Regions from separate parts of the Azospirillum sp. UFLA03-27 genome, predicted to be linked through region 1. Evidence: riboswitches for the same ligand, from Rfam matches in the RefSeq annotation. Region 1 holds a riboswitch; the other holds the start of a gene.

What was found. Region 1 has a riboswitch for S-adenosylmethionine ahead of Q4I23_RS21845 (homoserine O-succinyltransferase). Riboswitches for the same ligand answer to the same signal wherever they lie in the genome.
Region 2: it holds a riboswitch for S-adenosylmethionine, as region 1 does, so the genes downstream of both, metZ (O-succinylhomoserine sulfhydrylase) here and Q4I23_RS21845 (homoserine O-succinyltransferase) in region 1, are expected to answer to the same signal.

The regions. Positions count from the first base shown of each region.
Region 1 covers NZ_JAUQTX010000165.1:1,111-14,493, forward strand. The annotation lists gene sdhA (succinate dehydrogenase flavoprotein subunit) at 1-1,686, opposite strand, end outside; gene sdhD (succinate dehydrogenase, hydrophobic membrane anchor protein) at 1,693-2,088, opposite strand; gene sdhC (succinate dehydrogenase, cytochrome b556 subunit) at 2,100-2,489, opposite strand; gene Q4I23_RS21805 (hypothetical protein) at 2,738-3,001, opposite strand; gene Q4I23_RS21810 (aspartate-semialdehyde dehydrogenase) at 3,134-4,153, shown strand; gene Q4I23_RS21815 (acetyltransferase) at 4,150-4,617, shown strand; gene Q4I23_RS21820 (NAD(P)-dependent oxidoreductase) at 4,623-5,501, opposite strand; gene Q4I23_RS21825 (tellurite resistance TerB family protein) at 5,513-5,917, opposite strand; gene Q4I23_RS21830 (AEC family transporter) at 6,065-7,012, shown strand; gene Q4I23_RS21835 (HAMP domain-containing methyl-accepting chemotaxis protein) at 7,266-8,957, shown strand; gene Q4I23_RS21840 (hypothetical protein) at 9,157-9,555, shown strand; SAM-I-IV-variant riboswitch at 9,622-9,726, shown strand; gene Q4I23_RS21845 (homoserine O-succinyltransferase) at 9,776-10,699, shown strand; gene Q4I23_RS21850 (hypothetical protein) at 10,707-11,195, opposite strand; gene Q4I23_RS21855 (methyl-accepting chemotaxis protein) at 11,949-13,383, shown strand, end outside.
Region 2 covers NZ_JAUQTX010000006.1:40,262-55,504, reverse strand. The annotation lists gene gshB (glutathione synthase) at 1-165, opposite strand, end outside; gene Q4I23_RS02045 (SirB1 family protein) at 201-1,034, opposite strand; gene Q4I23_RS02040 (YraN family protein) at 1,068-1,436, opposite strand; gene rsmI (16S rRNA (cytidine(1402)-2'-O)-methyltransferase) at 1,433-2,374, opposite strand; gene Q4I23_RS02030 (penicillin-binding protein activator) at 2,368-3,558, shown strand; gene Q4I23_RS02025 (phasin family protein) at 3,650-4,165, opposite strand; gene metZ (O-succinylhomoserine sulfhydrylase) at 4,277-5,485, opposite strand; SAM riboswitch at 5,562-5,641, opposite strand; gene Q4I23_RS02015 (STAS domain-containing protein) at 5,769-6,281, shown strand; gene Q4I23_RS02010 (hypothetical protein) at 6,358-6,555, shown strand; gene mutS (DNA mismatch repair protein MutS) at 6,932-9,574, opposite strand; gene Q4I23_RS02000 (hypothetical protein) at 9,769-10,305, shown strand; gene Q4I23_RS01995 (hypothetical protein) at 10,328-10,648, opposite strand; gene Q4I23_RS01990 ([protein-PII] uridylyltransferase) at 10,901-13,702, shown strand; gene Q4I23_RS01985 (phosphatase PAP2 family protein) at 13,725-14,303, opposite strand; gene Q4I23_RS01980 (replication protein RepA) at 14,859-15,243, shown strand, end outside.

The sequences.
Region 1 (13,383 bases):
CGACACCTCGATGACGGTGTGCTTCATCCAGTTCTCGTCGTCGCGGTCCGGATAATCCTCGCGGGCGTGGGCGCCGCGGCTCTCCGGCCGGTTCTTCGCCGAGTGGAGCGTGGCGACCGCCTGGTACAGCAGGTTGTCCAGCTCGATGGCTTCGACGAGGTCGGAGTTCCAGACCAGCGAACGGTCGCTGATCGCCATGTCGCTCTTCTTCGCGAAGGTCTGGTCGATGAGCTTGACGCCCTCCTCCAGCACCTCGCCGGTGCGGAAGACCGCGCAGTTGTTCTGCATGGTCCGCTGCATTTCCAGGCGAAGCTCCGACGACTTGATGGAGCCCTTGGCGTTGCGGATGCGGTCGAAGCGCTCCAGGGCGACGTCGGTCGCGGCGGCGGACGACGACACCGACTTGCCCTTCTCGACGATCTCGGCGGCGCGGATGGCCGCCGAACGGCCGAACACCACGAGGTCGAGCAGCGAGTTGGAGCCCAGGCGGTTCGCACCGTGCACCGACACGCAGGCCGCCTCGCCGATGGCCATCAGGCCGGGCACCACGCGATCCGGGTCCTCGGCGGTCGGGTTGACCACCTCGCACCGGAAGTTGGTGGGGATGCCGCCCATGTTGTAGTGCACCGTCGGTAGAACCGGGATCGGCTCCTTGGTGACGTCCACGCCGGCGAAGATCTTGGCCGTCTCGGCGATGCCGGGCAGGCGCTGGTGGATGATCTCCGGCGGGAGATGCTCCAGGTGCAGGTGGATGTGGTCCTTGTGCTCACCGACGCCGCGGCCCTCGCGGATCTCGATGGTCATCGAGCGGGACACCACGTCGCGCGAGGCGAGGTCCTTGGCCGACGGCGCGTAACGCTCCATGAAGCGCTCGCCGTTGGAGTTGGTGAGGTAGCCACCCTCGCCGCGCACGCCCTCGGTGATGAGGCAGCCGGAGCCGTAGATGCCGGTCGGGTGGAACTGCACGAACTCCATGTCCTGCAGCGGCAGGCCGGCGCGCAGCACCATGCCGCCGCCGTCGCCCGTGCAGGTGTGGGCCGAGGTGGCGGAGAAGTAGGCGCGGCCGTAGCCGCCGGTCGCCAGAACGACGAGCTGGGCGCGGAAGCGGTGGATGGTGCCGTCGTCGAGGTTCCAGGCCACCACGCCCTTGCAGACGCCGTCCTCCATGATGAGGTCCAGCGCGAAATACTCGACGAAGAACTCCGCCTCGTGCTTCAGCGACTGCTGGTAGAGGGTGTGCAGGATGGCGTGGCCGGTGCGGTCGGCGGCGGCGCAGGTGCGGTAGGCCTGCTGCTTGCCGTAATGCGCGGTCATGCCGCCGAAGGCGCGCTGGTAGATCTTGCCTTCCGGCGTGCGCGAGAAGGGCACGCCGTAGTGCTCCAGCTCGATGATCGCCGGGATGGCCTCGCGGCACATGTACTCGATGGCGTCCTGGTCGCCCAGCCAGTCCGACCCCTTGACGGTGTCGTACATGTGGAAGCGCCAGTCGTCCTCGCTCATGTTGCCGAGCGCCGCCGAGATGCCGCCCTGGGCGGCCACGGTGTGCGAACGGGTCGGGAAGACCTTGGTGATGCACGCCGTCTTCAGGCCCTTCTCGGCCATGCCGAAGGTGGCGCGCAGGCCCGCACCGCCGGCACCGACGACGACGACGTCATAGGAATGATCGATAATATCGTAGGCGGCCATGGCTCGTCAGGCTCCGAACGAAATCTTGAGGACGGCGATGACGCAGGCGGCACCCAGCACGAAGCACAGGGCTTTCACGGCCAGGATGCTCAGGATCTTCGCCATCTCATTGTGCACGTAGTCCTCGATCACCACCTGCAGCCCGGCCTGGGCGTGGTGGAAGGTGACCACGGCGGTCAGCACCATCATCAGCGCCGAGAAGGGCGACTCCAGCCACGCGACGAAGGCCGCGTGGTCGGCGCCCAGATGGCGGATCACCCCGAAGACGAACCAGACGGTCAGCGGAACCAGGGCGATGGCGGTCACGCGCTGGTGCCACCAATGCTCGGTGCCGTGCTTGGCGGAGCCCAGGCCGCGCGCGATCTGCAGCGGCGAGCGGAGGGTCTTGCTGTTGGACGCCATGTCTTCTCTCCTCACCACACGGCCAGGCCGATGATCCAGGTCAGCACGGTCAGCACGGCCGCCGCACCGATGACGATCTGGTTGCCGCGGTCGGCCTCGCTCAGCTCGAACGCCTTGCCGGCGTCCCACACCAGATGCCGGATGCCGTTGCACAGGTGATAGTAGAGCGCCAGCGACCAGCCGAACATCAGCAGCAGCCCGAAGAACGAGCCGATGAAGTGCTGCGCGCGCTCGTATGCGGCGGGGCTGGTGGCGGCGGCGACCAGCCACCAGGTCAGCAGAAGGGTCCCGACGGCCAGCCCCACGCCCGTGATGCGGTGCGTGATGGACAGGAGCGCGGTCCTGGGAAGTTTGTAGACTTGCAGATGCGGAGAGAGCGGCCGACCGCTGCCGTTTGCCATTGCGTCGTCCTCAGTTCGGCGACCGGTCGCGGCAAGGAGGGCTGTTGCCGCGACGGCGGGTGATGCGAGACCGAAAGTTTTAAGCCCTGCTGTGTTTGGCGATTGAATTACGCCTCTACCGCACACGAGTCAACGGCAGGGACTTGGCCGTGGCCAAAATGGCGCACCGCGGGAAGTGCCTGAAAACTAACGGGCTTTGCTGCAGCTGGTATTACCAGGGCCGAAACCCGGTTTCGCCGTTCAGCCTATTACTTGTCGAAGCGGCGAACATTCTCCACCATCATCGAATACATCTGGGTAATCAGCTCCGCCGGACGCAGCCGGCCGAAGGGAATGTTCTCCTTGGCCCACTCCACCAGCCCCTCGGGCGGGCGGACCGGAGCGACCTCGTAGCCGGCCTTCTTCAGCGCGTTCATCACCGAACGCGCCTGCTTGGTGTAGTCCTCGTTGAAGAAGGACTTGTCCGCGTCCTTGATCGCCTTGGCAATGATGTCTTCGAGCGGAGTGGCCATGCCCCGGTGTGCCGGTCGCGGTCGTTCGTGATGGGGCGGACACGGTGTCACAACGCGGGCGCTGTTGCAATTCCATTGGGAACCGCATACCTCAAGCCCTCTTCGCACCGCATATCACAGGGATTAACCGCCATGGGCTACACAGTCGCGGTCGTCGGCGCCACCGGCAACGTCGGACGGGAAATGCTGAACACCCTCGCCGACCGCCGCTTCCCGGCCGACGCGGTGATCGCCCTGGCCGCCGACAGCGCGGTGGGCAAGGAAGTGTCCTTCGGCGAGGACGCGGTGCTGAAGGTCGAGGACGTCGGCCGCTTCGACTTCAAGGGCGTGGACATCGCTCTGTTCGCCGCGGACGCCAAGGTTTCGGCGGCCCACGCGCCGCGCGCCGCCGCCGCGGGCGCCGTGGTGATCGACGCCAGCCCGCAGTTCCGCATGGACCCCGACGTCCCGCTGGTGGTCCCGGAGGTCAACGCCGACGCGCTCGCCGGTTACGCGAAGAAGAACATCGTCGCCAGCCCCGGCGGCGCGGCCATCCTGTTGGCCATGGCGCTGAAGCCCCTGCACGAGCAGGTCACGGTGAGCCGCGTCGTCGTCTCCACCTATCAGGCGGCCTCGGACGCCGGCAAGGAGGGGATGGACGAGCTGTTCAGCCAGACCCGCGCCATCTACGTGAACGACCCGGTGCAGAAGTCCGTCTTCTCCAAGCAGATCGCCTTCAACGTCATCCCGCACATCGGCCCCTTCATGGAGGATGGTGCGACGCGGGACGAGTGGGCGATGAACGTCGAGACGAAGAAGATCCTCGACCCCAAGATCAAGGTGAGCGCAACCTGCGTCCGCGTCCCCGTCTTCATCGGCCATTCCGCCGCGATCACCATCGAGTGCGTCGAGCCGGTGACCGCCGAGGAGGCCCGCCGCATCCTGCGCAAGGCGCCGGGCATGCAGGTGATCGACCAGCAGGAGAACGACGGCTACATCACCCCGGTCGAGATCGCCGGCGACGACCCGGTCTTCGTCAGCCGCCTCCGCGAGGACTACACGGTGGACAACGGCCTGTCCTTCTGGGCGTCCACCGACAACCTGCGCAAGGGCGCCGCGCTCAACGCCGTGCAGATCGCTGAGCTGCTGGTGAAGGAGTATCTCGACGCGTGATCCCGATCCGTCCCTCCCGCCCGGACGACGCCCCGGCGCTCTTTGCCGTCTGGCTCGCCGCGGTGCGCAGCACGCACGACTTCCTGAGCGAGGCGGACATCGGCTTCTACGCCGACCTCGTGCGCGACCAGTATCTTCCGGCGGCGGCGCTCATGGTCGCGGTGGACGGCGACGACCGGCCGGTCGGCTTCCTGGGCATGAGCGGGCGGAAGATCGACACGCTGTTCGTCGATCCGGCGTGGCACGGCCAGGGGATCGGCCGTGCCCTGGTCGCCTCCGCGTTCGACAGCGGGTGGGGACTGACGGTCGACGTGAACGAGCAGAACAGCGCCGCACGGACTTTTTATCGGCGCCTCGGCTTCCGGGAGGTCGGGCGCTCCGCGCTGGACGACAGCGGCCGCCCATTCCCCTTGCTGCATCTCGCCCTCGATGGCTCCGGCCGACGCGAACCGACCGGAGCCTGAAAGGCTTACTTGACGAACAGCCGGTAGAGGGCGGAATGGTCCAGCCCGCCGTCGCCCTGTTCGGCCAGCAGTTCGAACAGCTCCAGGCTCAGGCCCAGCGCGGGAAGCTGGATGCCGGACTGCTCCGCCAGTTCCTCCGCCTGCTTCAGATCCTTGATCTGAGTGACCACACGGCCGCCCGGCGTGAAGTCGCCGGAGACCATGCGCTGGCCGTGCAGCTCCAGGATGCGCGACTCGGCGAAGCCGCCGCGGATGGCGTCGCGGACCTTGCCCGGCTCCACCCCCGCCGCCTTGGCCAGCGCCAGCGCCTCGGCCACCGCGCCGATGCTCAGCGCGACGATCACCTGATTGGCCATCTTGGCGACCTGCCCGGCCCCGCTGTCACCGACATGGGTGATGCGCTGGCCCATCGACTGGAACAGCGGCAGGGCGCGGGCAAAGGCCTCCTCCGTGCCGCCGGCCATGATGGTCAGGGTGCCGGCCTCCGCCGCCACCGTGCCGCCGGACACCGGGGCGTCCACCCAGTCGGCGCCCCTGGCGCGGACGGCCTCGGCCAGCTTGCGGGTCGCCCCGACCGCCGTGGTGCCCATGTCAATGACGAGATGGCCGGGCCGCAGCGCGTCGATCAGGGATGCTGCCACCGCCTCCACCGCCACGGTGTCCGACAGCATCAGCACGATGGCGTCGGCGCGGGCGGCGACCTCGGCGGGGTTGGCGGCGGGGCTCATGCCCTCGCCAGCCAGTTCCTCGACCGGGCCGGGGCTGCGGCTGCTGATCACCAGGGCAGCACCGGCCTTCGCCAGATTGCGGGCCATCGGCCGGCCCATCAGGCCCAGCCCGATGACGCCAACCGTCCGTCCCGCCAGACCTGGCCGTCCGGTCATGTCACCGGCCGTCACAGGCGGGTGTGGCGCGCCCGCGCGCCGCGTTCGATGGCGGCGGCGCACAGCCGGTCCACGCCCAGCTTGTGCCGGATCAGTTCCAGCATCCGCAGTTCCTCCTGCGAGGCCGACGGGTCCGCCGCGGCGATGTCGCAGGCGAGCGCGTAGGCGGTCTCGGACAGCTTGGACGGAATGGCCTCCTTGACGATCTGGAGCGTCGTCTCCAGCCCGTCGGCGTCGGCCAGCAGGCCGGAGCATTCGCGGGTCACATCGGTCAGCCGGTCGATGTCGAAATCCTTGAAGATCGGCAGGTAGCGGACGTTCTCGCCGATGGCCTCAAGCTCCGCGTCCGTCATGTCGCCGTCGCACGCCGACACCAGCACCATGACGTAGATGAGCGCGCTGTGATGGTTGATCATCGAAACTCCTGCGGAAAAAGGGCCCCGCCCAATCTTGCCCGCCCCCCGCGCGCCGTCAAGGGAGGGAGCGCCGTCAAGGGAGCTATGCCCGGGGCGGACGGGTGGGTCCCTCGACAGGGGACGGGTTGCCCCTTAAGGTCGGCCCCCATGTCGGTGGTCTTCAACGTGGCGCTCCCGGTCTTCGCCATCATCCTGGCGGGCGTCCTTTCCGGTAAGGCGAAGCTGCTCGGTCCCGCCTCGTCGGAGGCGCTGAACAAGTTCGTCTACTGGATGGCCCTGCCGCCGGTGCTGTTCCTCGGCACCGCGAAGCGCTCGCTGCCGGAGATCTTCAACGGCCCCTTCATCGGCGCCTTTCTCGGCTCGATGCTGGCGGTCTACGCGCTGGGCGCCCTGCTGGGCTGGCTGATCCACCGGGAGCGCACGCAGATCCAGTGCATGCAGGGGCTGAACGCCTGCTTCTCCAACACCGGCTACATGGGCATCCCGCTGTTCCTGGCGGCCTTCGGCCCGGACCGTCTGGCCCCGGCCATCCTCGCCACCGTCATCATGAGCGCGATCATGGTCGGCATCGCGGTGATCTGGCTGGAGTTCGCCAACAGTCAGGGCGGCGGCATCGGCAAGGCGCTGCGCGACGTCGGCCGGGCGCTGGTCAAGAACCCGCTGATCATCTCCACGGCCCTGGGGCTCGCCTGGTCGGTCTTCCTGTCCGGCGTGCCGGTGCCGCGCCCGATCGCCATCTACTGCGACCTGATGGGCGCCTCCGCCGGTCCCTGCGCCCTGTTCGCCATCGGCCTGTTCCTGGCAACCCAGAGCCTGAAGGCCAACCTGCTGGAGGTCGGCTGGATCAGCGCCCTGAAACTGGTGGTGCAGCCGGCGCTGGCGTGGTTCCTCATCCAGACGCTGTTCCCGCTAGACCCCTTCTGGGCCGGATCGGCCATCATCCTCGCCGGGCTGCCCACCGGCGCCCTGACCTTCGTGGTGGCCAGCCAGTACCGCATCTATGTGGAGCGCACCTCCGCCGCGATCCTGATGTCCACCATCGCCAGCGTGGTCACCCTGTCCTTCCTGCTGGCCACCTACGCGCCGCCGCTCTGAACCTTGGCTTGCGGTCGTCTGGTCGCGCTCGCCTCTTGAGACATTCATCTTTCTTAAAAGAAAGAAACCATTTGAAAAGCGGGAGACAGCCTCCCTGCGTCATTCTTGCGTCTTTCTTAATATTTGCTGTTCAATCATTTGATCACGGCAAATCCAGCGCCCAACGCACGGGCGCTGGTCTGCCGAATCCTTTCGTTCAGACTCATAACAATCGACCGCCGCCGCATCGTTTCGGGGGAAAGAGATACGCGCCATGTCCATGCTGAGTTCCATGACCATCCGGACCAAGGTGGTCGCCGCCACCGTCTGTGTCCTGCTGATGTCAGTCGCCCTGGGACTGTTCGCCGTCGACCGGCTGAGCACCGTCAACCACGCCGCGGAGGAAATCCGCTCCAACTGGCTGCCCAGCGTCACCGCCATCGGAGAGATCGACGGTGCGGCCAACGATTACCGCATCCTGGAGGCGTCCCACATCCTGGCGCTCTACCCGGCGGAAATGGCCGAGGTTGAAAAGGAGATGACCACGGTTCTGAACCGCCTGGCGGAGGCCCGGCGGAAATATGAGCCGCTGCTGGCCCCCGGTTGGGAAACCCAGACCTTCAGACGCTGGGAGGCGGCTTGGGATGGCTATCTGAAAATCAGCCAGGGCAAATTGCTTCCCCCCTCACGAGCCAACGAGAACGAGAAGGCTACAGGCATCTACCGGGACGAATCGCGCAAGGCGTTCGATGAGTGCTCCGCGCTCGTCAATGACCTGACCACCTCCAACGTCCAGAACGCCACGAAGGCGGCGGACTCGGGGCGGGCCACCTATGTCGGAGCGCGGAACTGGATTCTGGGCGCCATCGCGTTCGTGGCGGTCCTCTGCCTGTTCGCCGGCATCGCCATGACGAAGTCGGTCGCCCGGCCCATCGTCGCCCTGACCTCCATCATGGACCGTCTGGCCAGGCGCGACCTCGGAGTCGCGGTGGAAGGCGGCAACCGGCAGGACGAGATCGGCGCCATGGCCCGCGCGGTGCAGGTCTTCAAGGACGGCCTGATCGAGGCGGAGCGCCTGACCGCCGCCCAGGCCGCCGAGGAGGAGAACAAGCGCCGCCGCACCGAGCGGATCGATTCGCTGATCCGCAACTTCGACGGCGCGGTGCACAGCGTCCTGCAGACCGTGGGCGCCGCGGCGTCGCAGCTCGACACCACCGCCCGCAGCATGACCGACATCGCCGAGCACACGCGGGCCGAGGCGGGCAGCGCGGCGGCGGCGGCGGAGCTGACCTCCGCCAACGTGCAGACCGTTGCCGCCGCGTCGGAGGAGATGGCCGCCTCCATCACCGAGATTTCCCAGCAGGTGTCGCAGTCGGCCGGCATCGCCGGCAAGGCGGTGGACGAGGCCGACCGCACCAACGCCACCGTGCAGGGGCTGTCGGAAGCGGCCCAGCGCATCGGCGACGTGGTGGACCTGATCCAGAACATCGCCGCCCAGACCAACCTGCTGGCTCTGAACGCCACCATCGAGGCGGCACGGGCGGGCGAGGCCGGCAAGGGCTTCGCCGTCGTGGCGAGCGAGGTCAAGAGCCTCGCCAACCAGACCTCCAAGGCGACGGAGGAGATCGCCCAGCAGATCGGCGCCATCCAGGCGGCCACCGGCGGGGCGGTCGGCGCCATCCGCGGGATCGGGGCGACCATCTCCTCGATCAACGACATCTCCTCCTCCATCGCCGCCGCCATCGAGGAGCAGGGTGCGGCGACCCAGGAGATCAGCCGCAACGTCCAGCAGGCGGCGCAGAGCACCCAGGAAGTGACCAGCAACATCGGCCGAGTGTCGCAGGCCGCGACCGAGACCGGCAGCGCCGCGACCCAGGTGATGTCGGCCTCCGGCGACCTGAACCAGGGGGCGATGCGCCTGAAGAGCGAGGTGGAAAACTTCCTCATCGCCATCAAGGCCGCCTGAGGATCGCAAGACAGGACCGGTGGGCGGCCGCGGGACCGCTCACCGGCAGCCCCGCCGCGGCATGGGCTCCGGCGTCCTGCGTCTCCTCATACTTTCGAAGAAGCGCGCGGCAATCGGTTTGACAACCGGCGGCTGTCCCGGCACTCCATGACCGTCACCGGTCACTGTCTCATCAAGAGTACAGAATGGAGGAGCCGCCATGCTGAGCCTCTACGCGCAGCACGCGCAGACCTATTTGCTTGTCCTGATGATAAGCACGACGCTTTTCTTCGCCCTCCCGATTTTCATCGCGCCGCTCGCCTGGGCTCGACTGATGCTGTGGCGCATCCCGCAGGACACCGACCTCGCCGTCTATTTCGGCCGCTGCCTCGGGGCGTTCATCCTGATCGTCGAGTTCCTGATGCTGCGCGGCGCGACGACGGTGGAGACGACCGCCTATGCCTTCGACGTCCTGTTCGGCGTGTTCGGGCTGATGCTGGCGGTCCATGTCTACGGCGCCATCCGGCGCATCCAGCCGATCACCGAGACGCTGGAGATCGGCTTCTGGGCGCTCCTGCTCCTGCTCAACACTTGGTTCTACCCCGCCCTTCCCGCCTGACGGAATCGCGGCCCACCACTATGGCCCCGCTGCTGTTGCCAAGCCGCCGCTGCCCGTATAATGTGCACCGCGCATCAAGAGTTGAGCGGACGCTCAACGCCAACCTGCTTACCCGAGCAAGGTGGCGTCCCGAAGGGGGATGTGGCCGGACCGGCAATCAAACGGGGTTCGCCATGACGTCTGTTCCGACCGATGCACCGACAGCGGAGCCGGACGAGTCATGCCCATCAGGATCCCCAACGATCTTCCCGCCTTCACCGCCCTCCAGACCGAGGGCGTCATGGTCATGCAGGAGGCTGACGCCATCCGGCAGGACATCCGGCCCCTGCGCTTCGGCCTGCTCAACCTGATGCCCGACAAGATCCGGACCGAGACGCAGATCGCCCGCCTGCTGGGCAACACGCCGCTTCAGGTCGAGCTGTCGCTGATCCGGATCACCAACCATGTGCCGCGCAACACTGCGGCGGACCACATGAGCGCCTTCTACCGGTCGTGGGAGGACGCGCGCCGCGAGACGTTCGACGGCTTCATCATCACCGGCGCCCCGGTCGAGACGATGCCCTTCGCGGAGGTGTCCTACTGGGACGAGCTGTGTTCGGTATTCGACTGGACGCAGAGCCACGTCCATTCCTGTCTGAACATCTGCTGGGCGGCGCAGGCCGCCGTCCATCATTTCCACGGCGTGCCGAAGCATCTCCTGCCGCGCAAGGCATCCGGCGTGTACCGGCACCGCAACCGCGCCCCCGCCTCGCCCTATCTGTGCGGCCTGTCCGACGGCGTGCCCATCCCGGTTTCGCGCTGGACCGAGGTGCGCGAGGAGGACATTCCCCCCGAAAGCGGCCTGCGCGTGTTGCTGGACTCCCCAGAGGCTGGCCCTTGCCTGCTGGAGGACGCCGCCCACCGGTCGCTGCACATGTTCAACCACATCGAGTACGACACGGACACGCTGCGCAACGAATATGTCCGGGACGTCGCCAAGGACGCGGCCACGCCGGTTCCCCAGGGCTATTTCCCCGACGACGACCCGAGCCGCCCGCCCGAAAACCGGTGGCGGAGCCACGCCCATCTGCTGTTCGCCAACTGGATCAACCAAATCTACCAGACGACGCCCTTCGAGCTTTCCCGCATCGGCACGGCCGGTTAGGCCGCCGTCAGGGCGACCGAACCGCCCCGTCACCCTCTCCCACCGGCGGCACAGCGTCGTCCATCTGCAAGGCGAGCCAGAGCAGATGCGCCGCGGCGGATGGGCTGACGCACGGCGGACGGGAGCCGCTCCCTCCGCCGTCCTCCCCCACCGCCGCCAGACCATACAGGGCCGCCACCAGATTGCCCTTGGCGCGGGGCGACAGGCGCCGACCCCGGTCGGCCAGTCCCTGCTCCACAAGGGCGATCGCCTCGCTTAACAGCGCGAGGTCAAGCACCGGCCGCGGAAGGGCAGCCTCCCGCGGCGGAAGCGGAAGGGCGCCGTCGCCGGACTCCAGGCGGCCGGCCACCGTCCGCATGCTGCCCCGGCCGGTCAGCAGCCAGTTCATGTCGATGCCGAGGGCGGCCAATTCCGACAGGGTCTCTCCCTTCGGCAGCTTGCCGTTCAACTCGTAGGACTGCCACGTGTTCTCCCCGAGACGGAACCGGCGAGACATTGTTTTCTGTGTCTCACCGAGAAATTCGCGTACGGTCTTGAGCCGATCCCCAAGCTGCACCACGCCGGTTTCTCCCAGGCCTGGAGAGGAAGCCTCCATTTCCACGGTGAATTTGCTTCCCACGGCGCCCCGCTCGCGATGAGGCCAATCGTCGGTTGCACGTTTTCTCATGTTGCGACGATACGTGTTATCGTGTAGAAAACGCTGGAATACGCGGTGCGCAGCACTTTTACGCATGGATACGACATGGCCATTCTCGGTGTGCGCTCCATTTATTCCGCCCTCGGTCCAGGCTCCGCGGGGCCGCCGGCCAAGGCCCGCACGCGACACTAGAAACCGTGTGCCCCCGAAGGGCATCCAGGTTCTGCACCGGTAGAGTAGCGAAGTCTCCTTCACCGCTCGCGGGAACAAGGCGGCCATGATAACTGTGGGACGCCAGTTTCTTCCGGACCAACGTCTTCGGAAGCGCCCCACGAATCTCTCCGCATGGCCGCCCCCTTGGCCACCGACCAATCCTTCAACTTATCGCAGAACATGTAGGCTTTTGCATCGCCCATCCGCGCGCCCATGCAGCCGGGCGTGCGGAAGCATGTGAGGCATCCCTCCACTGTCACACAATGAACAATTTTGCCGCAACCGGTTCGTTGCGAAATCATTCGTTTTCAACGAAGAAAAACAAAAATACAAAATCCTCCTTTGGTGAAAGCGCGAGGAAACCGACCACCAGCACGACAGAAAAGAGAAAAACAAACCATGAATGACATCAGCGTCAGAACAAAAACCTTCGCCGTTTTTGCATTTCTATCCCTGCTTCTCGCTGGAATTGGAACCCTCGGAATCAACCGCCTGTCGGTGGTCAACGACAGTTCGACGGAGATCGCCACCTTTTGGATGCCGCGGGTCGTGCAGGTCAACACCGTGAACGACGCGGTGTCGAACTTCCGCATCCTGCAAAGCGCCCACATCCTCAGCACCAGCGAGCCGGAAATGGCCGCGGCGGAGAAGAGGATGGACGAGATGGAAGCCAGCATCGCCAACGCCCGCCGGACCTACGAGGCAACGCTGCGCACCGCCGAAGGGCGCGGGCTGTTCGCCCAGTTCGAGCAGCAATGGGCGCAGTATTTGACGTTGCAGCGTCAGATCACCGCCCTGTCGCGGCGCAACGAGAACGCCGCCGCCAACGCCCTGTTCCGCGACGCGGCCGACAAGGGATTTCAGGAGGTCGGGCGGACTCTCGACGCCATGATCGACCACAACAACCGCGGGGCCGCCAAGGCGAGCGACGACGCCGACGCCGTCTACGCCCAGTCCAGCACGATGCTCATCGTCGCGCTGCTCATCGGCATCGCCGTCTGCCTGGGCGGTGCGCTGATGATGATCCGCGGGGTCTCCTCGCCGATCGGCGCGATGACCGAAGCGATGCGCCGGCTGGCCGGTGGCGACAAGACGACGGCGATTCCCTTCGCCAACCGGGGCGACGAGATCGGCGCCATGGCCACCGCGGTCCAGGTCTTCAAGGACGGGCTGATCGAGGCCGACCGGCTGGCCGCCGAGCAGGCCGCCGACCAGGCCGCCAAGCTGCGGCGGACCGAGGCGGTCGAACGGCTGATCGCCTCCTTCGAGGAGCAGGTCGCCGACGCGCTGCGCAACGTCGCCGCCGCCGCGACCGAGTTGGACACCACCGCCCAGAGCATGGCGGTCACCGCCCGCCAGACCAACGACCAGGCGGCCAACGCCGCCGCCGCCGCGGAGCAGACCAGCGCCAACGTGCAGACGGTCGCCAGCGCCGCGGAGGAGATGTCCAGCTCCATTGGGGAGATCGGTTCGCAGGTCACCCGCTCCACCGGCATCGCCGGACAGGCGGTGCAGGAGGCCGGGCGCACCACCGACTCCGTGCGCGGGCTGGCCGACGCCGCGCACCGCATCGGCGCCGTGGTGCAGCTCATCACCAACATCGCCGGGCAGACCAACCTGCTGGCGCTCAACGCCACCATCGAGGCGGCCCGCGCGGGCGAGGCCGGCAAGGGCTTCGCCGTCGTGGCGTCGGAGGTGAAGCAGCTCGCCAACCAGACCGCCCGCGCGACAGACGAGATCGCCTCGCAGATCCAGGGGATCCAGGAGGCCACCGCCGGCTCGGTCGGCGCCATCGAGGGGATCGGCCGCACCATCGCGGCGATCAACGAGATCT
Region 2 (15,243 bases), on a different contig from region 1:
CAGGCGGGCGGTCAGGACGTTGCCGGTCAGGCTGAGGTCGCGCGGGTGGTAGTGGTAGAGCGTGTGCCCGCGCTTCTGCGCCTCAAGCGCCATCATGAAGCTCGAGTCGGTGTCGATGTTGATGGACTCGATGGGGTCCATCTGGAAGGCGACGGCGAGGCTCATCCTGCGGGTCTCCGAAACGGGCTTTTGAAGTGGGGTCAGTTCAGTTGGTTCTTGAGCTGCTGGATCAGCGCGGCGACCTGATGGCGGTGCCGTTCGCTGGCGGTCAGCTCCAGGAAGGTTTCCAGCGCGGCGATGGCGGCGGCGAGGTTGCCGTTGTGGGCCTCCAGAAGGCCGGTCTCCCGCCACAGCGACGCCTCGGCCGGGGCGAACAGCCGCATCGCCTCCAGCACCTCCAGCGCGCGCGGCACATCGCGGGCGGAGAGGTGGCGCAGCTTGATGTTGTTCTGCAGCCGCAGCAGGATCTCGCGGTTGGACACCGTCTGGTAATGGCCGGGCTCCAGCTCCGCGGCGCTGCCGGCGGTGGCCTTCAGCAGGTCACGCAGGTCCACGGCGGTGCGCACCTGCCCCTCGTTGAAGGGGTCGAGGATGGCGCGGGCGCCGTCGGCCTCCAGCCGCACCAGGAAATGGCCGGGGAAGTTCAGCCCCAGCATCGTCCAGCCCTGCGAGCGGGCGGCGTGCAGGTACAGGATGCCCAGCGCCACCGGCAGGCCGCGGCGGCGGTCGATGACGCGGAGCAGGTTGGCGTTCTGCAGGTCGTCGTAGGTCTCGTGGTCGCCGGCGTAGCCGTGGCGCTCCACGATGACCTCGTGCAGCCAGGAGACGCGGGCCTCCAGCCCGTCGAGGGTGGGCGAGACGCGCTCCGCCAGATCGTGGGCGATGTCGGCGAGGTGGCGGCGGTAGTCGGCCAGCGCGGCGCCCGGCACCTCCAGCGCGCCCAGCGCCAGGGCGGCTTCGGCCAGATCGATCTGCTCGTCCGGCTGCTGCCCCACGCGGCGCAGGATGTCACGGGCCTCGGCGCGGCTGGTCACGGGCGGCGTCCTTCCTCTTCTTCAGCCTTCGCGTCAGGCCCGCCACGCGTCCGGCACGTGGCGCGGCCAGGACCAAGGGGTAACGAGCATGACGTCGAAGCGCAAGACATAGCCCGCATACTGCGGGTTGGCCCCCAGATAGGCGTGGGCGGCGCGGGCGAGGCGGCCCCGCTGACGGGCGTTGACCGCCTCGTTCGCGGTGTCCCAGTCGCCGCGGGCCTTGACCTCGACGATCGCCAGAGTGTCGCCCCGCCGGGCCACGATGTCGATCTCTCCCATGGGTGTGCGCAGGCGGCTTTCCAGGATGCGGTAACCCTTCAGCCGCAGCGCCAGCCGGCAGAGCTGCTCGGCGTAGCGGCCGTAATTCTCCGCCCGGCGGCGCAGCGCACCCGGAGCGCTCATGGTTTCCCCTCCCGCGACAGCTCCAGCGCGCGGGCGTAGACGGCGCGCTTGTTCTGGCCGGTGCGGGCGGCCACGTCGGCGGCGGCGTCGCGGACCGACAGGCGGGTCAACGCCTCGCGCAGCAGGGCGTCCACGTCGGCCTCGCTCGGGGTGGCCTCCTCGCCGGGCGGACCGATCACCAGCACGACCTCGCCCTTCGGCGGCCCGGCCTCGGCGTAGTGGGCGGCCAGCTCCGGCAGGGTGCCGCGCCGCACCTCCTCGTAGAGCTTGGTCAGTTCCCGCGCCACCGCGGCCTCGCGCGCGCCGAGGATGTCGGCGAGGTCGGCCAGTGACTCGGGCAGGCGCTGCGGCGACTCGAAGAAGACCAGCGTGGCCGGAACGTTCTTCAGTTCCCCGGCGGTGGCGCGCCGCGCGCTGCTCTTGTTCGGCAGGAAGCCGGCGAACAGGAAGCGGTCGGTCGGCAGGCCGGACAGCACCAGCGCCACCAGCGGGGCGGAGGCGCCGGGCAGCGTGGTGACCGCCACCCCCTCCGCCACGCACTCGCGCACCAGCTTGTAGCCGGGGTCGGAGACCAGCGGCGTGCCGGCGTCGGTGACCAGCGCGATGGATTCGCCCGCTTTCATGCGGCCGATGAGGACCGGACGCATCTTCGCCGCGTTGTGTTCATGATAGGAGACGAAGGGCGTGTGGATGCCATGGATGCCCATCAGCTTCGCCGTCACCCGCGTGTCCTCGCAGGCGATGGCATCGGCGCGGCGCAGCGTGTCGAGCGCGCGCAGCGTGATGTCGGCGGCGTTGCCGATGGGGGTGGCGACCACATAAAGGCCGGCGCCGAGTTTACTTGCGGCCCTCGGCTCGCTACCTTCAGCGTCACCAGAGACGCCGGGCCCGGAAACGGGTTCGGGCGCCGGACCGGATGTGGAGATCGTTGGTGGCACGCTTGACGACACCTTTCTCGCGCGCTTGGGGGCAGCGGGCTGCCGCCGCCCTGTTGGTCGTTGGCACGCTTTCGGCCTGCTCGACTGTAAAGGCCCCGGCGCCGCCGACTCAAGCGCCGCAAGCGCCCGTCGCCGCCGTTCCGGCCGCCCCGCAGACCCTGAAGGTGGCGATCCTGCTGCCGCTGTCCGGGTCCAGCGCCGCCATCGGGCAGGCCATGCTGGAGTCGGCGCAGATGGCGCTGTTCGATCTGGCCGGTGACCGGTTCGAGCTGCTGCCCCGCGACACCAAGGGCACGCCCACCGGCGCCGCCGATGCGGCGCGGCAGGCGATCGCCGAGGGGGCGAGCCTGATCCTCGGCCCGCTGTTCGCCGCCGACGTGGCGGCGGTGAAGCCGGTCGCCCAGGCCGCGGGCGTGGACGTTCTGGCCTTCACCAACGATTGGACCCAGGCCGGCAACGGCACCTACGTGCTGGGCTTCGTGCCCGCCGATCAGGTCACCCGCGTGATCGGCTTCGCCCGCTCGCGCGGTGCGACGCGCTACGTCGCGCTGGCCCCGCGCACCGCCTATGGCGACGCCGTGGTCAACGCCGTGCAGGCCGCCTCGCGCCAGTTCGGCGGGCAGGTGGCGCAGGTCGAGCGCTACGACCCGGCGGTGACCGATCTCGCCCAGCCGGCGCGGCAGGTGACCCAGGCCGGCGTGCAGCCGCAGGCGGTCATGCTGGCCGAAGGCGGGCCGCGCGCCCAGGGCCTGGCGTCGGCGCTGTCGGCCAACGGGCTGAACACCCAGCAGGTCAAGCTGCTCGGCACCGGCCTGTGGGACGAACCCGGCCTGGGCCAGGAACCCGCTTTGGCCGGCGCCTGGTTCGCCGCCCCGTCCCCGCAGAGCCGCGCCGACTTCGAGGCGCGCTTCGAGAGGACCTATGGGCGCAAGCCGCCGCGCATCGCCACCCTGTCCTACGACGCAACGGCCATCGCCGCGGTGCTGGCCAAGATGCCCGACGCGTCGGGCCGCTTCGACCGCGCGGCGCTGAACAACCCCAACGGCTTCGAAGGCATGGACGGCGTCTTCCGCCTGCGCGCCGACGGCGTCGTGGAGCGCGGTCTGGCCGTTCTGGAGGTCACCCCCGGCGGCCCACGCGTGATCGATCCCGCCCCGTCCAGCTTCGAAGTGCTGGGGCAGTGATCGCAAAGCGCTGAAACAGAAAGTTCTTAACCTCGAAGGCACAAGAGCACGAAAAGTTCGTGTCTTTGTGCCTTCGTGGTGAACCGCAACCTTATCCGTGCTGCTTCGCCAGACGGCGGGCGTTGGCGCGGACGGTGCGGTAGGCAGGGGTCATGCCGGCCTGGGTCAGGGCCGTGGCCGACTCGACCATGTAGAGCGCGGCGTGGATCCCGGCCTCCACCGACTCGGTGACGGTGCGGCGCTGCAGTTCCATCAAGTCGGCGGGGTTGCGGCACTGGCCGAGGCCGGTCACCATCACCATGGCGACCTGAAGCTGGCCCTGCATGAGGGTCATCCAGGCCTGCTGCATTTCCCCGATGCCCTTGGCGACGGCGTGGGTGGCCTCCACCATCGCCTCCACCTTCTCGGAGCCCATGCGGACGAACTCCGGGTTGGCGAGGTCGATGGGGTTGTTCATGGCCGCCGCCATCATCGCGGTTCGGTAGCCGATCGTCTGGGCCGCCGCCACCCCCATCTCGCCCGTCTTGACGCCGGTCCGGGTCAGATCGCCCGCCACCGTCAGAAAGCGTTGCGTCGGTTCGCCGTTGCCGGCCTTGCGTCTCGCCATTCGCTCCACCTCACCAAAGGACCCGACCGGACCAAAAGCCCCGGCCGGGCCAAAAAAACCGTGACCCGGACGCCAACGCTGCACTGCAGCATTTGGTTCCGGGTCCAGTCTTTACAGGGAAGCGAGCGCGCGGTCGAGATCTTCAACGATGTCCTGGGCGTCCTCCAGCCCGACGGACAGGCGGAGCAGGTTCGGACGGATGTTCGCCGCCGCCTTCTCCTCGACCGTCAGCTTGGAATGGGTGGTGGTGTCGGGGTGGGTGATCAGGCTCTTGGAGTCGCCAAGGTTGTTGGAGATCATCACCATCCGCAGGTCATTCAGGGCGCGGAAGGCCTCCTCCTTGCCGCCCTTCAGGAAGATCGACAGCATGGTGCCGCCGCCGGTCATCTGGCTGCGGACAAGATCGTGCTGCGGGTGGCTGGGCAGGCCCGGGTAGAGCACCCGCTCCACCTTCGCGTGGCCTTCCAGGAACTCCGCCACGGTCAGGGCCGCCGCGCTCTGCGCCGAGACGCGCAGTTCCAGCGTCTCCAGCCCCTTCAGAAGCAGCCAGGCGTTGAAGGGCGAAATGGTCGGGCCGGTGTGGCGCAGGTAGGGATGGATCACATCCGACCCGTACTGCTTGTCGTTGGTCAGGATGATGCCGCCCAGACAGCGGCCCTGGCCATCGATGTGCTTGGTCGCCGAATAGATGACGACGTCGGCCCCCATCTCGAACGGGCGCTGCAGCACCGGCGTGGCGAAGGCGTTGTCCACCACCACCTTGGCCCCGGCCTTGTGGGCGAGAGCGCTGACGGCGCGCAGGTCGACGACCTCCAGCCCCGGGTTGCTGGGTGTCTCCAGGAAGACGACCTTGGTCGGCTTGGCCAGCGCCTCCTCCCACTGGGACAGGTCGGTGCCGTCGACGAAGACCGCCTCGACCCCGAAGCGGGCCGACAGCTCCTTGATCACCCAGTAGCAGGAGATGAACAGCGAGCGCGGCGCCACGATGCGGTCGCCGGTGCGCAGGTTCGACCACAGGGCGCCGTGCACCGCGGCCATGCCGCTGGTCGTGGCGTAGGCCCAGGCCGCCCCCTCATACTCGCACAGCCGGTCCTCGAACATCGCCGTGGTCGGGTTGCGGAAGCGCGAATAGACGTGGCGGGAGCCGTCGTTGACGAAGGCGCTCTCCGCCTCCTCGGCCGAGCCGTAGACGAAGCCGGAGGTCTGGTAGAGCGCCTCGCAGGTCTCGTCGAAGGACGAGCGGCGGACGCCGCCATGGACCAGACGGGAACGCGGGCGAAGCCCCGCGACGTTCGGATTGCGATGATCGGTGCGCGCCATGGCCGCTTTGTCTCCTCTGTCCGCCGGCGGGGCAGACCGGCAAAACAAAAAACGCCCCGACCGATCGGGTCGAGGCGCGGACGCGGCTCGGACCTTTTTAGCGGGTTGTTTTACGTGGCCCGCAAGCCGGTCGACCAAATCACCACGTGCCTCCGCTTGTAGGACCGCCGCGGCGCGGCGTCAAGGGACAAGGAGGCCGTGACAAAAAGAGGGCGACCTGCGTCAACATCGCGCAGGACCGCAGGCCGCCGCCCGCTTGCCCAGCGAAGGCCCGGACCGGATCATGGCCGCCGGACGTCAGGAAAGGGTGCGGACCGTGCAGTATCGCAAGGAGCAGGAGCGGCACTTCACCCGTCTGGTGTTCACCGGGCGCTTCACCAGCCAGGACGCCGGTCCGGTGCGGCAGGCCATCGCCGACGTGACGGGCGGACCGGAGCGCCGCCACCTCCTCGACCTGACCGGGCTGGAGTTCATCGACAGCACGGGCGTCGGCCTGTTGCTGGTGATGAATGGGGAGGCCCTGTCGGCGGGCAAGGCCCTGTCCCTGCTCTGCGCGTCCGGGCAGGTGCGCAAGGTGGTGGACCTGACCCGCATCGCCATGATCATCCCGGTGTATGAGACGGTGGCCGACTACATCGCCGCCAGCGTGCCCGAAGCCCTGCTGGTCGCCACCCATCCCTGCGCGCCGGGCGAGGACCCCATGGCCGTCGCCGCCCGCGCGCTGCACGCCAAGCCGCTCCTGCCACCCGCGAGCGCCCCACCGGACGCTTCCGATCGGGACGGCGCTTCGGGATAGGGCGCTCGCAGCGCGGGCACGGGCTTCCCATCTGAAGCATCGGACAGAGTCCGTTCCGCGTTGGGGGAGGCACCGAATGGTTCATCTGCACAAGTCGCTGGAATCCGAAGCGTCGAAGGCCGCCGAGCGGGAGGGCCGCTCGCTCGACCAATTCGTGAACGAGGCGGTGGAGGAGAAGCTGCGCCACGCGCAACGCCCCGCTACCCAACGCCACGTCACCCCTATCCATGACCGCGGCGCCCCGATGGACGAGGACGCCGTGGAACGGGCGTAGCGCCCATGGAATGACCCTGGGGATGGGATTGCGGCGGCTGTGGTTCAGCGCTATATTTCCCGTACCAGTGGTCAATAGACGACACCTCCGGTACCGCGCGCTCGGAAAGGCCGATGGCCGGAACGGCGTGCACACGAAAAGAGGGGCGGCGTTGCAGCGCCGCCCCTCCGTCGTCTGGGTTACAGCACGGCGACGAGCAGCGCGAGGATTGCGACGACCGTCTGGATGACCGTGCAGATCACCAGCACCTTACCAGGGGTCAATAAACACACCCCCTTCCCGCCGCTTGGATGACAACGCCCCTTGCCCATGGCCCGGGACGCTGCGGCGGCGGATTTTCATACAATGACGTGTGTTCCGTCGCAAATATTCCCGTTCAACGCATCAAACCCCTCAGGCGATACAACTCATCGAGCGCCTGCCGTGGCGTCAGGCTGTCCGGGTCGATGGACTTCAGCGCCTCCTCCACCCGCGATGGCTCCGGCGGGGCGGCGGGGGATGCCGCCGGGACCGGCGGCGGACGCTTCAGGGCGGCGCTGAACAGCGGCAGATCCTCGGCCAGGCGATGGATGGCGGCGTTCTGGTCCCCCGATTCCAGGATGGTCAGCACCTCCTCGGCGCGGCCCACCACGGCGCCGGGCAGGCCGGCCAGCTTCGCCACATGGATGCCGTAGCTGCGGTCCGCCGCCCCCGCCGTCACCTCGTGCAGGAAGACGACGTCGCCCTGCCATTCCTTGATGCGCATGGTGTGGCAGGACAGGCCCGGCAGCTTGCCGGCCAGCATGGTCAACTCGTGGTAGTGGGTGGCGAACAGCGCGCGGCAGCGGTTGACGTCGTGCAGATGCTCCACGCAGGCCCAGGCGATCGACAGGCCGTCGAAGGTCGCCGTGCCGCGCCCGATCTCGTCCAGGATGACCAGCGCGCGGTCGCCGGACTGGTTCAGGATGGCCGCGGTTTCCACCATTTCCACCATGAAGGTCGAGCGGCCGCGCGCCAGATCGTCGGCCGCACCCACGCGGCTGTAGAGCCGGTCCACCACCCCGATGTGCGCGCTCTCCGCCGGCACGAAGCCGCCCATCTGGGCCAGCACGGCGATCAGCGCGTTCTGCCGCAGGAAGGTCGATTTGCCGGCCATGTTCGGGCCGGTCAGCAGCCACAGCCGGTTGTCCGGGGCGAGGTCGCAGTCGTTGGCGACGAAAGGCCCGGCGTTGCCGGCGTCGAGCACCGCCTCCACCACCGGGTGTCGCCCGCCCTTGATCGAAAAGGCGAGGCTGCCGTCCACCACCGGCCGGCGGTAGCGCCGCTCCGCCGCCAGCTCGGCCAGCGAGGCGGCGACGTCGAGCGCGGCCAGCGCGTGGGCGGCCTGGGCGATGGCCTCGGCGCGGCTGGTCACCTCCTCCACGAGGTCGTTGAACAGTTCCAGCTCCACGGCCAGCGCCTTGTCGGCGGCCTCGGAGATGCGGCGCTCCAGGTCCGACAGCTCGACCGTGCCGAAGCGCACGGCGTTCGCCATGGTCTGGCGGTGCATGAAGACCTCGCGCCCCTTCTCGGACATCAGCTTGTCCGCGTGGGTCGCCGTCACCTCGATGTGATAGCCGAGCACGTTGTTGTGCTTGATCTTCAGCGCCGGCACCCCGGCGATGCCGGCGTATTTGACCTGAAGCCCGGCGATCAGCCGCCGGCTCTCGTCGCGCAGGGTCACCAGCTCGTCGAGCGCGTAGGAATAGTCGCGCGCGATGAAGCCGCCGTCGCGGGCGAGCAGCGGCAGCTCCGGCGCCAGCGCCTGGGTCAATTGCTGGACCAGCTCGCTGTGCTCGCCCAGCCCCTTGGCCACGGCGCCCAGCCCGTCGGGCAGCGGGCCGCCGGGATGGCCGTTGAGCAGCAGGCGGATGGCCGAGGCCTGGGCCAGACCGTCGCGCACGGCAGCGAGGTCGCGCGGACCGCCGCGCCCCAGCGTCAGGCGGGACAGGGCGCGCTCTAGGTCCGGGCAGCGGCGCAGCGCCTCGCGCAGGTCGCCGCGCAGCCGCTCCTCGTTCAGCGCGAATTCGACCATGTCCAGCCGCTTGGCGATGGCCGCGGGGTTGGTCAGCGGCGCCGAGAGCTGGGCGGCGAGCAGACGCGCCCCCGCCCCGGTCACCGTGCGGTCGATGGTGGCGAGCAGGCTACCGCGCCGGTCGCCCGTCAGGGTGCGGGTCAGCTCCAGGTTGCGGCGGGTCGCCGCGTCGATCTCCATGACGGCGCCGGGGCCGAGCCGGCGCGGCGGCGACAGGCGCGGCACGCGGCCCTTCTGCGTCAGCTCCACATAGGCGACCAGGGCGCCCGCCGCCGCCACCTCGGCGCGGGAGAACGGACCGTAGGCGTCCAGCGTGCCGACGCCGTAGAGGGTGAGCAGCCGCTGCCGCCCGTTCTCGCTGTCGAAGCGCGGGGTCGGCTGCACGGTCAGGCGGGACTTCCATTCGCCCCACAGCTCGTAGAGGTCGGGGCTCTGGCACAGCTTCTCGGAGACCAGAACCTCCTGCGGGTCGAGGCGGCCGAGCGCGGCGCCCAGCCCGGCGCGCTCCACCGGCTGCACGACCAGCTCGCCGGTGGACAGCTCCAGCCAGGCCAGCCCGAGGCCGCCCGCAGCTTCCGCCACCGCGGCCAGCCAGTTGGAGGCGCGGGAGTCGAGCAGGCTGTCCTCGGTCAGTGTGCCGGGGGTGACGATGCGGATGACGCCGCGCTTCACCACCGACTTGGAACCGCGCTTCTTGGCCTCCGCCGGGTCCTCCATCTGTTCGCAGATGGCGACGCGGAAGCCCTGGCGGATCAGGCGCTGCAGGTAGGATTCATGGCTGTGGACCGGGACGCCGCACATCGGGATGTCCTCGCCCAGATGCTGGCCGCGCTTGGTCAGCGCGATGTCCAGCGTCCGGGCGGCGTTCACCGCGTCCTCGAAGAACATCTCGTAGAAATCGCCCATCCGGTAGAACAGCAGACAGTCGGGATGGGCCTGCTTGATCTCCAGATACTGCGCCATCATCGGGGTGGCGTCGGGAGGAATGGCGGGGGGCGAAATGGCGGCGGGCGCGTCGGACACGGGTCTTCAACCGGTTGCGTTGTGTCGGGCAAGGTCGGGGCGGCACCCTAGCACGCCTGCGCTGGTGCCGCGATGACCGCTTCGTTAGACTGTTCGATGCCCGTAGAACGAGCAAGCCGAAGCTGAAGGAGACCGCCGTGACGCAAGCGCCCGACAACACTGATGGCCGGACCACGAACGGCCAGGACACCGTCCGGGAGGTGCGCGAGGTCGTCGCCCTGTTCAAGACCCGCGAGGCGTTCGACAAGGCCGTGGCCGCCCTTCTGGACGCCGGCTTCGACCGCGACGACCTGTCGGTGCTGGCCAGCCACACCTCGCTGGAGGTCGCCGACCAGCGCCCGCAGGCCCCGTCGGACGAGGCCCTGACCGGGCTGGTGGGCGAGCTGAAATACGCCTTTCCCCTGACCACCGCCGGGCTTCTCGCCATCGTCGGCGGCCCGATCGCCGCGCCGCTGGCGGCCATTGTCGCCGCCGGCCTGGGCGGCGTCGCCATCAAGGATTACCTGGACGAGCTGACCAGCCACCCCGACACCGACGAGTTCAGCCGCGCGCTGGAGGCCGGCGGCGTCATCCTGTGGGTGCGCACCGCCGAGGTGGAGGACGAGGTGGAGGCCGCCGAGATCCTCGAAAGCAACGGCGGCGCCAACATCCACCTGTCGGTGCGCGAGGAGTAGGCGGGGAAGGAAACGCCGTCCGTCAGGCGGCGCAGGCGCGCCTCTCGCCTCCGCCGCCGACCACGGTCAGCCCGCGCAGGCGGAACTGCGCCCGCACCACCGCGGCCCAGCCCTTGCGGATCTGGGCGATCTTGATGGCGTCGGAGGCCTTGGCGTCGGTGGCGGTGCCGCAGATCTCGAACAAAAGCGCGTCGCCGATGGAGCCGGGGCACAGCGCCAGGGCGTGCACCAGCCAGGCCATCAGCTCGGCCGGGGTGTGACGCGGCAGACCGCGCTCCGCCAGGGTCAGGGCGTTCCCGAGGTTCGCCAGCTCCCGCCGTGCCGTTCCGGGGTTCGGGATCATCAATGGCCTCCCTCGCGCGTGTCTCACGGACGACTCCTTACCTCTTTGGAATGGAGCGCGTCAGTGACGGCCATCACAGCACGACCGTTCCAGCACAGCCGTCGCAGCAGCGCTCCCAGTTGGATCATGCAGGAAACAGACGGCAGCCTCTTTTGGTGTGCCGCGTGCGAATTATCCTCTTTCCCGTTATAGTCGGGACGCCGCACGGTTCGTCGCACCCCTCGCATCCCTGGGAAGGCTCACGTTTTGTCGATGCTCTCCACCCGCGCCGCCTCCGCCGACGCGTCCGACGCCAAGGACGCCGGCACCGCCAACATCCCCAACAAGCGCGCGATCCTGTCCCGGCGCAAGCTGGCGGAGGACCTGGAGAAGCTGGTGGCGGAGCATGGGACCGGCGACAAGCTGCGCCCCGCCCTGATCGCCCGGCTGCGCGGCGCGCTGAACGACGGGCGGGCGGAGGTGCGCGCCCGCTTCGAGGCCAAGGGATCGGGTGAGGACTGCGTGCGGCAGAACTGCTACCTCGCCGACGGGGTGGTGCGTTCGCTGGCCGACCTCACGGTCACCCACATCTTCCCCTCGCCCAACCCGACCTCCGGCGAGGTGTTCGACATCGTCGCCACCGGCGGCTACGGCCGGGGCGAACTGGCGCCCTTCTCCGACATCGACCTGCTGTTCCTGCTGCCCTACAAGCGCACCCCGCGGGTGGAGCAGGTGGTGGAGTACATGCTCTACATCCTGTGGGACCTCGGGCTGAAGGTCGGCCACGCGGTGCGCAGCGTCGACGACTGCATCCGCCAGTCCAAGGCCGACGTGACCATCCGCACCGCCATTTTGGAATCCCGCTACCTCTGGGGCCCGCGCAAGCTGTTCACCGAACTGCGCCGCCGCTTCGACCGCGAGGTGGTGGCCGGCACCGGGCCGGAGTTCGTCGAGGCCAAGCTGGCCGAGCGCGACAACCGCCACCTGAAGCTGGGCGACAGCCGCTACGTGCTGGAACCCAACCTGAAGGACGGCAAGGGCGGCCTGCGCGACCTGCAGACCCTGTTCTGGATCGCCAAGTACCTCTACCGCGTGGAGGACGTCGACGATCTGGTCGGCAAGAAGGTGCTGCTGCCGGAGGAGGCGCAGCGCTTCGCCAAGGCGCAGAACTTCCTGTGGACCGCGCGCTGCCATCTGCACTACCTGACCGGTCGCATGGAGGACCGGATGACCTTCGACGTCCAGACGTCGATCGGCAACCGCATGGGCTACACCGACCACGCCGGGACCAAGGGCGTGGAGCGCTTCATGAAGCATTACTTCCTGGTCGCCAAGGACGTGGGCGACCTGACCCGCATCTTCTGCGCGGCGCTGGAGGCGGAATCGAAGCGCCCGCCCAAGTTCAACATCCTGCGGCTGGCCGCACTCGCCCGCCGCAAGGACGTGGACGGCTTCGTGGTGGACGGCGAGCGGCTGAACGTGCGCAGCGACCGCCAGTTCAAGGACGAGCCGCTGGACATGATCCGGCTGTTCCACACCGCCCAGCAGAATGACATCGACATCCACCCCAACGCGCTGCGCGCCATCACGCGCTCGCTGTCGGTGGTGGGGCCGAAGCTGCGCGCCGACCTGGAGGCCAACCGGCTGTTCCTGGAGATCCTGACCGGCCGCAAGGACCCGGAGATCACGCTGCGCCGCATGAACGAGGCCGGGGTGCTGGCCCGCTTCATCCCCGACTTCGGCCGGGTGGTCGCGCAGATGCAGTACGACATGTACCACGTCTACACGGTGGACGAGCACACGCTGTTCGCTCTCGGCATCCTGCACAAGATCGAGATGGGCGAGCTGACCGACGAGCTGCCGCTGTCGTCGGAGGTGATCCACAAGGTGGTGTCGCGACGCGCGCTCTACGTCGCCGTGCTGCTGCACGACATCGCCAAGGGCCGCGGCGGCGACCATTCCATCCTCGGCGCGCGGGTGGCGGAGAAGCTGTGCCCGCGGCTCGGCCTGACGGCGGAGGAGACGGAGACGGTGGCTTGGCTGGTGCGCTGGCACCTCGCCATGTCCTACACCGCCTTCAAGCGCGACCTGGAGGACGACAAGACGGTGCGCGATTTCGTCTCGCTCGTCCAGTCGCCGGAGCGGCTGCGCCTGCTGCTGGTTCTGACCGTGGCGGACATCCGGGCGGTCGGGCCGCAGCGCTGGAACAACTGGAAGGCCACGCTTCTGCGCGAGCTGTACAACCGCTCGGAGGAGGTGATGTCCGGCGGCCTGTCGGTCGAAGGGCGCGGGCGCCGCATCCAGGCCGCCCAGGCGGCGCTGCGGGCCGAGTTGTCCGACTTCGACGATGCCGATTTCGAACGGCATCTCGCGCTCGGCTACCCGGCCTACTGGCTGGCCTTCGACGCGGAGACGCTGGGCCGGCAGGCGCGGCTGGTCCGCGAGGCGCTGCGCGACGAACGGCCGCTGACCGTCAACACGCGCATCGACCGCGGCCGGGCGATCACCGAGGTGACGATCTTCGCCACCGACCACCACGGCCTGTTCTCCCGCCTCGCCGGGGCGCTGGCGGCGGCGGGGGCGGACATCGTCGACGCCCGCATCTTCACGATGACCAACGGCATGGCGCTGGACGTCTTCACCGTGCAGGACGCGGCGGGCGGCGGCGCCTTCGAGAGCGGCGACAAGCTCGCCAAGCTGTCGGTGATGATCGAGAAGGTGCTGTCCGGCCAGTTGAAGCCGCTGCACGACCTGACCAAGCGCAAGGCCCCGCACGCCAGCCGCACCCGCGTCTTCCACGTGCCGCCGCGCGTGCTGATCGACAACAACGCCTCCACCACCCACACGGTGATCGAGGTCAACGGGCGCGACCGCCCCGGCCTGCTCTACGACCTGACCCGCGCGCTGACCAACCTGACCCTGCAGATCTCCTCGGCGAAGATCTCGACCTACGGGGAGAAGGCCATCGACGTCTTCTATGTGAAGGACGTCTTCGGCCTGAAGGTCACCCACGAGAGCAAGCTGGCCCAGATCCGCGAACGGCTGCTGCACGCGCTCGCCGACCCGGCGGGGTGAGGACGGGGGTGACGCCCGTTCCTCAGGACAGTTGGTCCTCCACCCAGCCGTCGATCACTTCGGCGGCCAGACCGGCCAGCACGCCCGTCGCCATGCCGGCGGCATAGTCGGACGCCCAGTGCCGTTCGGTGGCGAGGCTCGACCAGCCCACCGCCGCGGCGAAGCCCAGGCTGACCATGGTCGCCGAGGACAGGCCGCGGTTCAGCCCGACCGCTGTGGTCAGCGCCGACACGTTGATGGCGTGGCCGGAGGGGAAGGAGGCGTGCTTGCCGTCGGCCTTGCCCCAGCGGCTGGGGTCGCGGCCCTCGTTCGGGCGGGCGCGGCAGACGACGCGCTTAATCCCCTTGCCGGCCACCGTCCCCAGCGCGATGGCGAGCAACCCCTGCCGGGCGAGGCGCGACCAGCCCGGCTTCTCCATGCCCAGCCCGGCGGCCCACAGCGCCCCCAGCGCCGGCATCAGCACCATGCGGGAGCTGGGCACCTGGAGCCCGTCACGCAGGGCCGGCACCTCCGCGCCCAGGGCGACGGCCTTGCGGCGGGCGGTTCCGTCCAGCCCGTTCACGCCGTCCAGAACGCGGTCCGTGAAACCCTCATCGCTCATCTCGCGGATCTCCCAAAGCACGCCCCCAATCACCGCGGAGGCCAAGCGTAAACAGCCGCGCTGGCGTTTCGTGCCCGCATGGCCCCGCAAGGCAGAAGTGCCCGGCGCGGAGGGGCGCCGCCTTGGCAATCGCCGACCATGCCGCTTCCCCTCACCCGCCGAGGAGAGGGAGGAGTCGGCGATTGCCAAACCGGCCCACCGTGGCGCCTTGGCAATCGCCGACCGCCGGTCCAGACACCGGCCAGACATCGCCAAGATCACCCCATGAAATCCCGAGTCGCGACTCGCCCGCTCCACCCCGCCTTGGCAATCGCCGACCAATGCCCGAGTCGCTTTAAGTCTGGGCCGAGTCTCCGATGATTCCCACACGGTCCCTTGGCGAACGCCGACGAGTCTTCTGGCAATCGCCGACGCACCCCCGAGTCGTCCCCAGGCAATCGCCGACCTAGCAAATAGACTCCAGCAATTAGGTCTCAATTAGCCTCGTCGGCGATCGCCAAATGGACTCTCCGGACGGTGCATGATCGACTGCAGGCAGAATGGACGGGGGGATCTATGGGCGACGTGCACCAACTCATCATGACGCATGGCCGGCGCGAGGCGCGGAACCTCGTGGACCCGAAGCGGGCCAGCGTCGTCGATGTCGCGGCGGCGGTGCTGGAGGACGAGTCCAACGCGCTGGGCATCACCTACTCCGGCTTCTGCCTGACCAGCCTGCCCCACCGGAAGCTGGCGCCGGACGCCGAATGGCGCCGCGACCAGGGCCGCGTCACCCTGCTGGTGGAACCGGGCAAGGAGCGCAAGCGCGACGGCAGCCTGATGCCGGTCGGCGTCCCCTACGGCGCCAAGGCGCGGCTGATCCTGCTCTATCTCCAGACCCGCGCCATCCAGGACAACAGCCGCGAGATCGAGCTGGGCCGCTCGATGAACGACTGGCTCG